DNA from 2 places in the Cupriavidus sp. Met-2 genome. Region 1 is predicted to be linked to the other one. Evidence: predicted binding sites of a transcription regulator. Region 1 holds the regulator's gene; the other holds the start of a gene.
The links. The regulator LexA, encoded in region 1, represses DNA repair genes until DNA is damaged. The targets are predictions, from matches to a motif close to ACTGTATNNNNATACAGT.
Positions count from the first base shown of each region.

Region 2: the regulator LexA is predicted to act here: its motif matches at 2,440-2,457, upstream of WD006_RS03400 (PA0069 family radical SAM protein).

Region 1 is NZ_JBBHZL010000002.1:285,598-290,742, forward strand. Features, by position in the region: gene WD006_RS06560 (replicative DNA helicase) at 1-49, opposite strand, end outside; gene rplI (50S ribosomal protein L9) at 170-622, opposite strand; gene rpsR (30S ribosomal protein S18) at 653-931, opposite strand; gene priB (primosomal replication protein N) at 935-1,234, opposite strand; gene rpsF (30S ribosomal protein S6) at 1,255-1,629, opposite strand; gene WD006_RS06585 (asparaginase) at 1,747-2,748, opposite strand; gene lexA (transcriptional repressor LexA) at 2,954-3,610, shown strand; gene WD006_RS06595 (hypothetical protein) at 3,734-3,907, shown strand; gene WD006_RS06600 (hypothetical protein) at 4,021-4,293, opposite strand; gene WD006_RS06605 (bifunctional aspartate transaminase/aspartate 4-decarboxylase) at 4,562-5,145, shown strand, end outside.
Region 2 is NZ_JBBHZL010000001.1:724,629-729,773, reverse strand. Features, by position in the region: gene WD006_RS03420 (hypothetical protein) at 18-431, shown strand; gene WD006_RS03415 (hypothetical protein) at 662-811, shown strand; gene WD006_RS03410 (NINE protein) at 896-1,387, shown strand; gene WD006_RS03405 (LysR family transcriptional regulator) at 1,420-2,352, shown strand; gene WD006_RS03400 (PA0069 family radical SAM protein) at 2,487-3,572, shown strand; gene WD006_RS03395 (winged helix-turn-helix transcriptional regulator) at 3,592-4,101, opposite strand; gene WD006_RS03390 (D-amino acid dehydrogenase) at 4,210-5,145, shown strand, end outside.

The DNA of each region.
Region 1 (5,145 bases):
GTGGAACCTTGAGACTGTCTAGTTGGGGATCTGCGGCGGGCGCGTTCATGGGGGGCAATTATAGCGGCGCTGAAGGCCGCGCAAACAAAAAAGGCAGGAGCGCGGCTCCTGCCTTTCTGTGCATCGCGCACGCCAAACCGAACTGGCGCACTGCTTCGCGGGGTACGGCTTAGACGTGCTCGCCCAGAACGGCCACGGTCACATCTACCACCACGTCGGTGTGCAGAGCAACGCTGACCGGGTGGTCGCCAACAACCTTCAGCGGGCCGGACGGCATGCGAACCTGAGCCTTCTCCAGCTTGAAGCCTTGGCCAGCCAGGGCTTCAGCGATGTCAGCGTTGGTCACCGAACCGAACAGACGGCCGTCCACACCCGACTTCTGGGTGATCTGGACGGTCAGGCCATTCAGCTTCTCGCCTTCGGCTTGAGCGGCAGCCAGCTTTTCGGCGGCAACCTTTTCCAGCTCGGCGCGCTTCACTTCGAATTCGGCGATGGCGCTTTGCGTCGCGCGGCGTGCGCGCTTGGTCGGGATCAGGAAGTTACGAGCGTAACCGTCCTTCACGCGAACGATGTCACCCAGGCTACCCAGGTTGATGACTTTTTCCAGCAGAATGACTTGCATCGTGTATTTCTCCTTGCGGTCCTGGGACTATCAGTTCTTGTGCAGGTCGGTGTACGGCATCAGCGCCAGGAAGCGAGCGCGCTTGATGGCCGTATCCAGCTGACGCTGATAGTGAGCCTTGGTACCGGTCAGGCGAGCCGGCGTGATCTTGCCGTTGTCGCCGATGAAGTCCTTCAGCGTGTCCAGATCCTTGTAGTCGATCTGTTCGACGCCTGCCACGGTGAAGCGGCAGAAGCGCTTGCGCTTGAACAGCGGGTTCTGTTGCTGAAAGCGCTTCTTGTTCTTGTTGTCACGTTTGACGAATGCCATGATTCAATCCTTTTCGAATGCTTTACATCGAGTGATGTGAAAGACCAGTGTCCTGCTGTTGCGGTGCTTGCGGGCCAGAAAGCCTTCGCAATCGAGCAGCGTATCGAGCGGAAACCGCTCAAGCTGCTGGCCAACGGCGCCAATGCCCATGGCCACGATTGCGAACTCCACCTGCCGGGGCGTTTCCGCCTCCAGTGTCTCGCCGGCATGCTGCAGAATGCAGTTGACGACGGGCACTCCAGCCGGCGTATAGCGCAGCGCCTCTCGCTCGACGAGCGTGGCGGTCAGCCGAAGCTGGTTCACCGCAACAATGCAGTCCGCTCTCAGGCGGGCTGGCCTTCCGTGGTCGTTTGCGCGGCCTTGCGGGCTTCTTCGCGCTGCACTTCCTTCATCATCGGCGAAGGAGCAGTCTCGGCCTTCTTGGTCTGAACGATCAGGTGACGCAGCACAGCGTCGTTGAACTTGAACGCGTGTTCGAGTTCAGCCAGCGTGTCCTTGCCGCATTCGATGTTCAGGCAAACGTAGTGAGCCTTGGCCAGCTTCTGGATCATGTAGGCCATTTGACGACGGCCCCAGTCTTCCACGCGGTGAATCTGGCCGTTTTGCGACGTGACGAGCTGCTTGTAACGCTCGATCATCGCCGGCACTTGTTCGCTCTGGTCCGGATGGACGATAAATACGATTTCGTAATGACGCATTGACGCTCCTTTTGGGATGAGCCACCCGGGCGTCACGTCCGGTGCGGCAAGGTTGAGTAGCCCGCGAGTATAGCCCGGAAAGGGGCCTTCCCGCAAGGATTCGGCACCCGGCCTGTCTCAGTACCGCTCGAAGAGCGCCTGAAGCCGGGCCGCATCGCGCCCCAGCGAAGGGTCGCCGGCCAACGCCAGCAGCAGCAGCACGCGCGCTTTGTAGGGATTGAGGTCGCCCGCCGAGACAAATACGCCACCTGCCGGTCGCGGCGGTGCGGGGATTGCCACATGACCAGCACCGGTACGCGAGCTTCGAGCCACCGCAACGCCACATGCCGCAGCATCGACCAGCGCGGCCGTCAGCGTTTCGTGCACGGAACCGTTGCCGGCCGCGGCCACGACAAACCCGAGCACGCCGGCGGCCACCATCGCATCGATACCGACCCTCCCCGGCTGCGCGTAGCTGGCGACGATCTCCACCAACGGCCATGCAGCGGGCACCGGCAAGCGCGGCGCCTGATCAGGACCCGGGGTGCGCGAGAAATGGACATAGGTGTCCTGCACAAAACCCAGCGGACCGGCAACTGGCGAATGGAAAGCATCGACAGCCGACGTATGCGCCTTGACGACATCACGCGCGGCATGAATCTGCTGATTCAGCACCACGAGCGCACCTTTGCCAACTGCCACCGGGCTTGCCGCCACGCGCACCGCATCGAGCAGGTTCAGCGGCCCGTCAGCGGAAAGCGACGTCGATGGGCGCATGGCCGCCGTCATCACGACAGGCAACGGGCAAGCCTGTGTCAGATGCAGGAACATCGCCGTCTCTTCCAGCGTGTCAGTGCCATGTGTGATCACGATCCCGGCGACATCGTCCTGCGCGGACCAATACCCGATTCGCGCGGCAAGCATCCGCCAGAGATCGAACATCATGTCCTTGCTGTCCACCTGCGCCACCTGCTCCGCCTCGACTCGCGCCACATCGGCCAGCGCGGGCACTGCCTGTACAAGTTGCGATACGGGCACTGTCGCAGCCTGATAGTGCGCGCTACTGGCAGGATTTGCGGACGAACCGGCGATGGTGCCACCAGTCGCGAGCACAACGATACGAGGCAGGAGTACGGACATGGACGGGGTTGACGGAGCTTGTAGGCGGGCCGATTGTAACTGCGCGAACGCCTGGCCGAACCCGTGACAAACCCGTGGGCCTCACCCCACAGAACTACTCGTGTTGAGCCGGCTGCGCAAAATGTGCTTGCACTTCACCCGATACTGTATAAAATCACAGCATACTGTTTAAACATACAGTGCTTCGGCACAAGACCTGCGACCCATGGCGACCCTGACACCCCGGCAGCAGCAGATTTTCGACCTGATCCGCGACACGATCCGCAACACGGGCTTTCCGCCCACTCGTGCCGAGATCGCCGCCGAATTCGGCTTCTCCTCCCCCAATTCGGCCGAGGAACACCTGCGGGCTCTGGCGCGCAAGGGTGTGATCGAGCTGACACCGGGCGCGTCGCGAGGCATTCGTCTGAAGGTGACGCGTAGCGACTCTGAACGACCCGATCAGTTTTCGTTACCGATGGCGGGCGTGCTGCAACTGACATTGCCACTAGTCGGTCGCGTCGCAGCTGGCAGCCCGATTCTGGCTGCCGAGCATATCGACCGGCAGTATCAAGTCGATGCCTCTGTCTTTGACGAGCGCCCCGACTATCTACTCCGCGTTCGCGGCCTGAGCATGCGCGACGCCGGCATTCTGGATGGCGACCTGCTTGCCGTGAAGAAAGCCAGCGAAGCCGCGAACGGCAAGGTTGTCGTCGCCCGTCTGGGCGATGACGTCACCGTCAAACGTTTGAAGAAACGCGGCGACACGATCGAGTTGATCGCCGAGAACCCCGACTTCCAGAACATCGTCCTGCATGCAGGACGTGACGAGTTCTCCCTGGAGGGTATCGCAGTTGGCCTGATCAGATCTTCAGGCTTCTGACTCTCCGGACCCAGGCAGCTGGCCACCTGCCCCGGTCACCCGCTTTTGCTTTGCCAACGCCGCCCCGTCCTTTACGGACGACGGGTGCGGACTTCTGCTGAACGCAAATTACGAGGTGTTGCCATGCTGCAATCCGAATCCGTCGCATCCCGCCGTCCGGTCAAGCCGGTCCCCTTCCGCCAGATCAAGGGCGTTCGCGTCTACCAGGGCACCCATCGCCGCACCATGGTCGGCAATATGGCCGCCATCTGCCGAATGCTCGAGCTTGCGGAACCGTCCTCGAAAACTCTTGACTGAGGCAGCCAGTTCTCTGCTGTCACCATGCACTGCAGCGTATTGCATGTACCGGCGATGATGGACCCGGGACCCGACGCTAATCGGGACCCGACCATCATCAATCTGACTCGACATCAATCGGCCAACGGCGCACCGAACCAATCGGAGGCGAGGTCTGCCTCAAAGGCAGCCAGCCAGGTCGCAGCCCCACCGGCGCCTCCTTTGTATTTCTGTAACTGGCCGCCGACCACGCGTTCGACAGTCACCATATCCGCAGCGCTCTCCCCCGGATTGAGCACGTTCGCAACCGCGAATTCGAAATCGTCTGGGACGAATCCGTGCCTGGCGCAAATGGACTCCAAAGCCTCCCGCACATCGGGAGAGAGTTCGTGAAATCTGAGCGTCATGCTCTCCTCCGTAGCATCTGCAATTCCTGATCTTTACAGATTACTTGCCCGATTTCGCGACGTCGCGCATTTTCCTGGCCATTCGTAGTTCTTTGGGCCAATGAAAATTTCTCGCTCTCCGGCTAGGGTAACAACCGAGAACGTCGATCGTGGCGGAAAGCGCCAACCCGGCATGGTTTTGCCCCATTCGATCCGACGATGACGAAAGGTTGAAGCCTTTCGTCCCTCCCACACCCCTATACCGCTCAGCACCTTCAGGAGATGCACGATGGCCAAGCACGATACGTCAAGGCTCGCCAGCCTGTCGCCTTTCGAACTCAAGGACGAACTCATCAAGTTGGCAGGAAGCGTATCGAATCGCCTGATGCTAAATGCCGGGCGAGGTAATCCGAATTTTCTGGCAACCATCCCGCGACATGGCTTCTGGCAGCTCGGCCAGTTCGCCATGATCGAATCGGAAAGGTCATTTTCGTATTTGCCAGAAGGTGTCGGCGGTTTTCCGCGACGCGCAGGTATCGAGGAGCGGTTCGACCTTTATGCCCGCGTGCACAAGGACGTTCCTGGCGTCAAATTCCTGACCGGCGCCGTATCGTATGTGCGCGACCAGCTTGGTCTGGATGGCGGTGATTTCCTGTACGAAATGTGCGAAGGGATCCTGGCCTGTAACTATCCTGTTCCCGACCGGATGCTCCGACTGAGCGAGAAGATCGTCAAGCAGTACATCCGCAAGGAAATGATTGGCGCGCATCCGTTCCTGGGCGATTTCGACCTGTACGCCGTAGAAGGCGGAACCGCCGCGATGACGTACCTCTTCAATTCGCTGAAGGTCAATCATCTGCTCAATCCCGGTGA
Region 2 (5,145 bases), on a different contig from region 1:
GGACCTTGGGATTCCGCATGTTTACCCGCCCCCTCCTGCGCCTTATGGTGGCTGGTAGCGTGGCTGTTGCCGGCCTTGGCGGCAGCATTGCAGTCAGCCACGCGCAAGTCGCCTTCTGGCATCACAGCCGCACCGATCGCACGGTGCAGGCGGTGCATGCTGCCAACGGATGGGAAATCGCCAGCGTGCGGGCGGAAAACCGCGATCATGTGCAGGCACAGATTGATCGCATGGAAGCAAGGGCCCGTAACGACGACCGTCTGAGCGGACGCCCCGCCAGCCCTGGCGGGCGCGACGACGAACAACGCGCACGCCAGCCCGGTGGCGGCGATCGCAACAGCCCCGGCGAAGCCACGCTCCGAAATTCCGAAGCACACCCCGGCAATGTTGGCCCGGGATGGCAGGCGCGCGGGCGCGACGGCGGACGCTAGGCACGCCGACGGATTGTCACGTAGCCGGAACTTCCACGCGCCCCCCTTTGTCTCTACATTTGTGCGTGCTGATTGACGCCGCACAGGCTGCCGCCCGGCGCTGTCCGGAGTCGCACAGCGTGCCGTCGTTGCGCAGACGGCAACCGACCTGACCTGCCTCTGCCCGGTACCCACTGATCGACACCAAGGTCGGGCGCAGCCTCCACAAGACATCCTTGTCGAGGTTCATCATGTCCCCGCTTTTTTCGGGCCTGGCCCGGCACGCGGGCCATTTGTCATTGTCAGTGCTGTTCATGCTGCTGCTGACGCTCGTGTTGTACAGCGAAACACATATCTCCGTGCTGGTATCCGGCGCCCTGGCCTCCGTCTGGCCGTTCTGACCGCCAGGGTATCGGTCCGGGCCCGGCGTACAATGTGCGACCACTGCCCGCCATGGCGCCCATACCGTCTTCGTCCCCATACCGATGCCAGCAGCCAGCCAAGCCTCCGCCATTGCCACTGAAGCCCGCAACACACGCGGCAAATCGAAACTGGCCACCGTTGCGCTGGCCTTCCTGCTCGGCAGCCTTGGGGCGCATCGTTTCTATCTGAAAGGACTGGGCGACAAGTTCGGCTGGGTCCACCTGCTTTGCACCGTAGCCGGCGTGCTCGGCATCGCCTCGCTGACCCTCGGCACCGGCAATACCGCACTGAACTGGGTCTTCGCGGTGGCCGGCGGCGCGTCCCTTATCAGCGCCTTCCTGACGGCCATCGTGTTCGGGCTGCGCCCCGACGACAAGTGGGATGCGCAATACAACCCTCATGGCCAGCCCACGCGCTCGGGCTGGCCCGTGGTCATCCTGATTATCTTTTCGCTGATGATCGGCACCGGCCTGCTGATGGCAGGACTTGCCATCAGCTTCCAGACGTTCTTCGAATCGCAAGTCGAGGCAGCCAAGGCACTCTCGCAGGAATAGCCGAAGGCCTGGCCCCACTTCACGCGCCGACGATGCCTTTCGACCTGACCGATATCGCGGTCTTCGTGCGCGCGGCGGCGCTCGGCAATCTGTCGGCGGCCGCACGCGATCTGGGACTGTCGACATCGACCGCCAGCGCCCGGCTCCAGCGACTGGAGGATCGGCTAGGCACCCGCCTGCTACATCGCACAACGCGCCGCCTTTCGCTCACCGGCGATGGCGAGCGCTTCCTGACCCACGCCGAGCCATTGCTGGCCGCATCGGAGGTGGCCGCGCAATCCGTGGGCCGAGGCGCGGAGGTTCCGCACGGTCCGTTGCGTGTCACGGCGCCGGCCTCGTTCGGACGCCAGCATGTCTCACCGGCAATCCCCGCCTTCCTCGCCACCTACCCCGGCATCACACTGGATCTGCGCCTGAGCGACCAGATCGTCGGCCTCGTCGATAGTGGCATTGATGTCGCGCTCCGCATGGGCGCGCTCCCCGATTCCTCGCTGGTCGCCAGGCCACTCGCGCCCAGTCATCGTGTGATCTGCGCATCGCCGGAATACCTCGCGCGGCACGGCTCCCCACGGCACCCGGAAGACCTGCGCAATCACAACTGCCTGGTCCTTGGCGATCAATCGACCTGGCGTTTTGATACCCCGGTCGGCGAAAGCGCGGTGAGCGTGCGGGGCACGCTACGCGCCGATAACGGCGAGGTGATTCGCGACGCGATCGTCGCGGGCGTGGGCATCGCGCTGAAGTCGACCTGGGATGTGGCGCCATACCTGCGCCGCGGCGAGTTGGTCACCGTGCTCGATGAATACCCGGTATTGCCGGTCGTCTCGATCTGGGCGGTCTATCCGAGCCGGCATCTGGTTCCCGCCAAGACACACGCCTTTGTCGACTTCTTTGCCAACTGGTTCGGCTCCCCGCCCTACTGGGATCGCGACGACGCGCCTCCCTTGGCCACACGTACCGTCTGACCAGATCTGAAGCCCACCGGAGGTTCAATCCCCAGGGCGCGCATTCCATCAGGGCGCTGATCAGGGCACTGGTATCTCGCCAGCAATACTGTATATTTATACAGTATTGGAGATTGTACGAGTCAAGAGCCCCCATGACGTCACTACCCGATGGCTTCCGCAAGGGAAGAGGCGCGCTGTCGAACACGGAATCGCGTTTCGACAGCCTGTCCCGAGAGGCGGATGCGGCCATGCTTGCCGATCTGGAGGCCTTGCACGGCGAGTCTCCCGCGCCACGGACGACGACCGCGATCGAGCCGGCAAGGACGATCATCTCGCGCAACCAGTCGCCCGATGTTCCGTTCGACCAGTCGATCAACATGTACCGGGGTTGCGAGCACGGGTGCTCGTACTGTTTTGCGCGACCGAATCATGCCTACCTGGGCCTGTCGCCCGGTCTCGACTTCGAGACAAAGCTGTTCGCCAAGCCAAATGCCGCTACGCTGCTCGAGCAGGAACTCCGCAAGAAACACTACAAGCCGAGCGTCATCGCGCTCGGCACCAACACCGATCCGTACCAGCCGATCGAGCGGAAATTCCAGCTCACTCGCGGCATTCTGGAGGTGCTGGAACGCTTCCAGCACCCGGTGGCCATCACGACCAAATCGTTTCTGGTGACGCGAGATATCGACATCCTTGCCCGTATGGCCCGGAATGGGCTGGCGCGCGTATTCATGTCCGTCACGACGCTCGATGCCGATATCGCCAGAAAGATGGAGCCGCGCGCCAGCACACCATCAAAACGGATCGAAGGCATTCGGTTGCTGGCCGAGGCGGGCGTGCCGGCCGGGGTGCTCTTTGCCCCGGTGATACCGGCGCTGACCGACTACGACCTGGAAAACGTGCTGAAGGCCTGCAGCGAAGTTGGGGCAACGTCGGCCGGCTTCGTCATGCTGCGCCTGCCGCTAGAGGTTCACGGCATCTTCATCGAATGGCTGGAGGAGCATTTCCCCGGCCGCAAGCAGCATGTGCTGAGCATCATCGAGAACATGCGCAACGGGAAGCACAACGACGCGACATTCACGAGCCGGATGCGCGGGACGGGCATTTTTGCCGAGCTGGTCCGCAAGCGTTTCGAGATCGCATGCCGGAGGCTTGGGCTCAATCAAGAGCGCCACCCGCTGCGCACCGATCTGTTCCGCGTGCCGCCCGAGGATTCGCCGCAGGGCAGCCTTTTCTGAGCCAGCAGGCCAGGAGCCGTCAGCCTGGTTGGCTGCGCTCCTTCTCGTCCACCGCGATCGCCAGCGTCTCCTTGATCTCTTCCATTACCACGTAGCTTTTCGACTGCGCCGCGCCCGGCAGTTGCAGCAGGATGTCGCCGAGCAGCCGGCGATACTCGCCGATCTCGCGGATGCGCGCCTTGATCAGGTAATCGAAATCGCCCGATACCAGGTGGCACTCGAGCACCTCGGGGATCCGCAGCACCTCGCGCCGGAACTGCTCGAACATGTTGCCCGACTTATTCCCAAGAGAGATCTCGACGAAGACCAGCAGCGCGCTGCCAAGCAGCGTCGGGTTCAGCCGCGCGTAGTACCCCATGATGACCCCGTCGCGTTCGAGCCGCTTCACGCGCTCGATGCACGGCGTGATGGTCAGCCCGACGGCCTCCGCCAGCTCCTTCATCGAAATCCGGCCATCGGCCTGCAGGACCCCCAGAATCTTCCGGTCCAGCCGATCCAGCGCACGTACCGGCTGACGACTCGTTCTCATGATTTTTTCCTGTTTTGCAGAGAAATTCGGTAACTATGACTGCCTTGAAGTCAATAGTATAGAAGCGAATTCTCCCACACACCCATTCCGCAGTAGAGAGCCCCCAACATGCGCGTTCTAATTCTTGGCAGTGGCGTTATTGGCGTCACCAGTGCGTGGTATCTGGCCCGCGCCGGTCACGAAGTGATCGTGGTAGACCGCGAAGGCGGCCCCGCTCTTGGCACCAGCTTTGCCAACGCCGGCCAGATCTCTCCGGGCTATGCGTCGCCGTGGGCAGCACCCGGCGTTCCGCTCAAGGCGATCAAGTGGATGTTCCAGGAGCACGCGCCGCTCACGATCAAACCCGACGGCACGCTGTTCCAGCTTCAGTGGATGTGGCAGATGCTGCAGAACTGCACAGCCGACCGCTACGCGGTGAACAAGGAGCGCATGGTGCGTCTGGCCGAGTACAGCCGGGACTGCATCCGCGCGCTGCGCGCGGATACCGGCATCAGCTATGAAGGCCGCCAGCAAGGCACGCTCCAGGTATTCCGCACCGACGCGCAATTGGAAGCCGCGTCGCGCGACATCGCCGTGCTCGAGGAAGCCGGCGTGCCATACGAATTGCTTTCGCGCGAAGAACTCGCCGCGAGCGAACCGGCGCTCGCCGCCGTCGGCCACAAGCTGGCCGGTGGCCTGCGCCTGCCGAACGATGAAACCGGGGACTGCCAGCTGTTTACGGAACGGCTGGCAGCCATGGCTGAATCGATCGGCGTGCAGTTCATCTACAACCGCTCGATCGACGGCCTGCTGACGCAGGGCGACGCTGTGACCGGCGCAATCGTCGAAGGGCAACCGATGATGGCCGATGCCGTCGTAGTGGCGCTGGGCAGCTGGTCCACGCCGTTCGTGAAGCACGTGCTGCCGGGCCTGTCGAACCTGCCCGTCTATCCGCTCAAGGGCTTCTCGATCACGGTGCCGCTCACCGATGCATCGAAGAGCCCGGTGTCGACGGTGCTCGACGAGACATACAAGGTGGCGATCACGCGCTTCGACGACCGCATC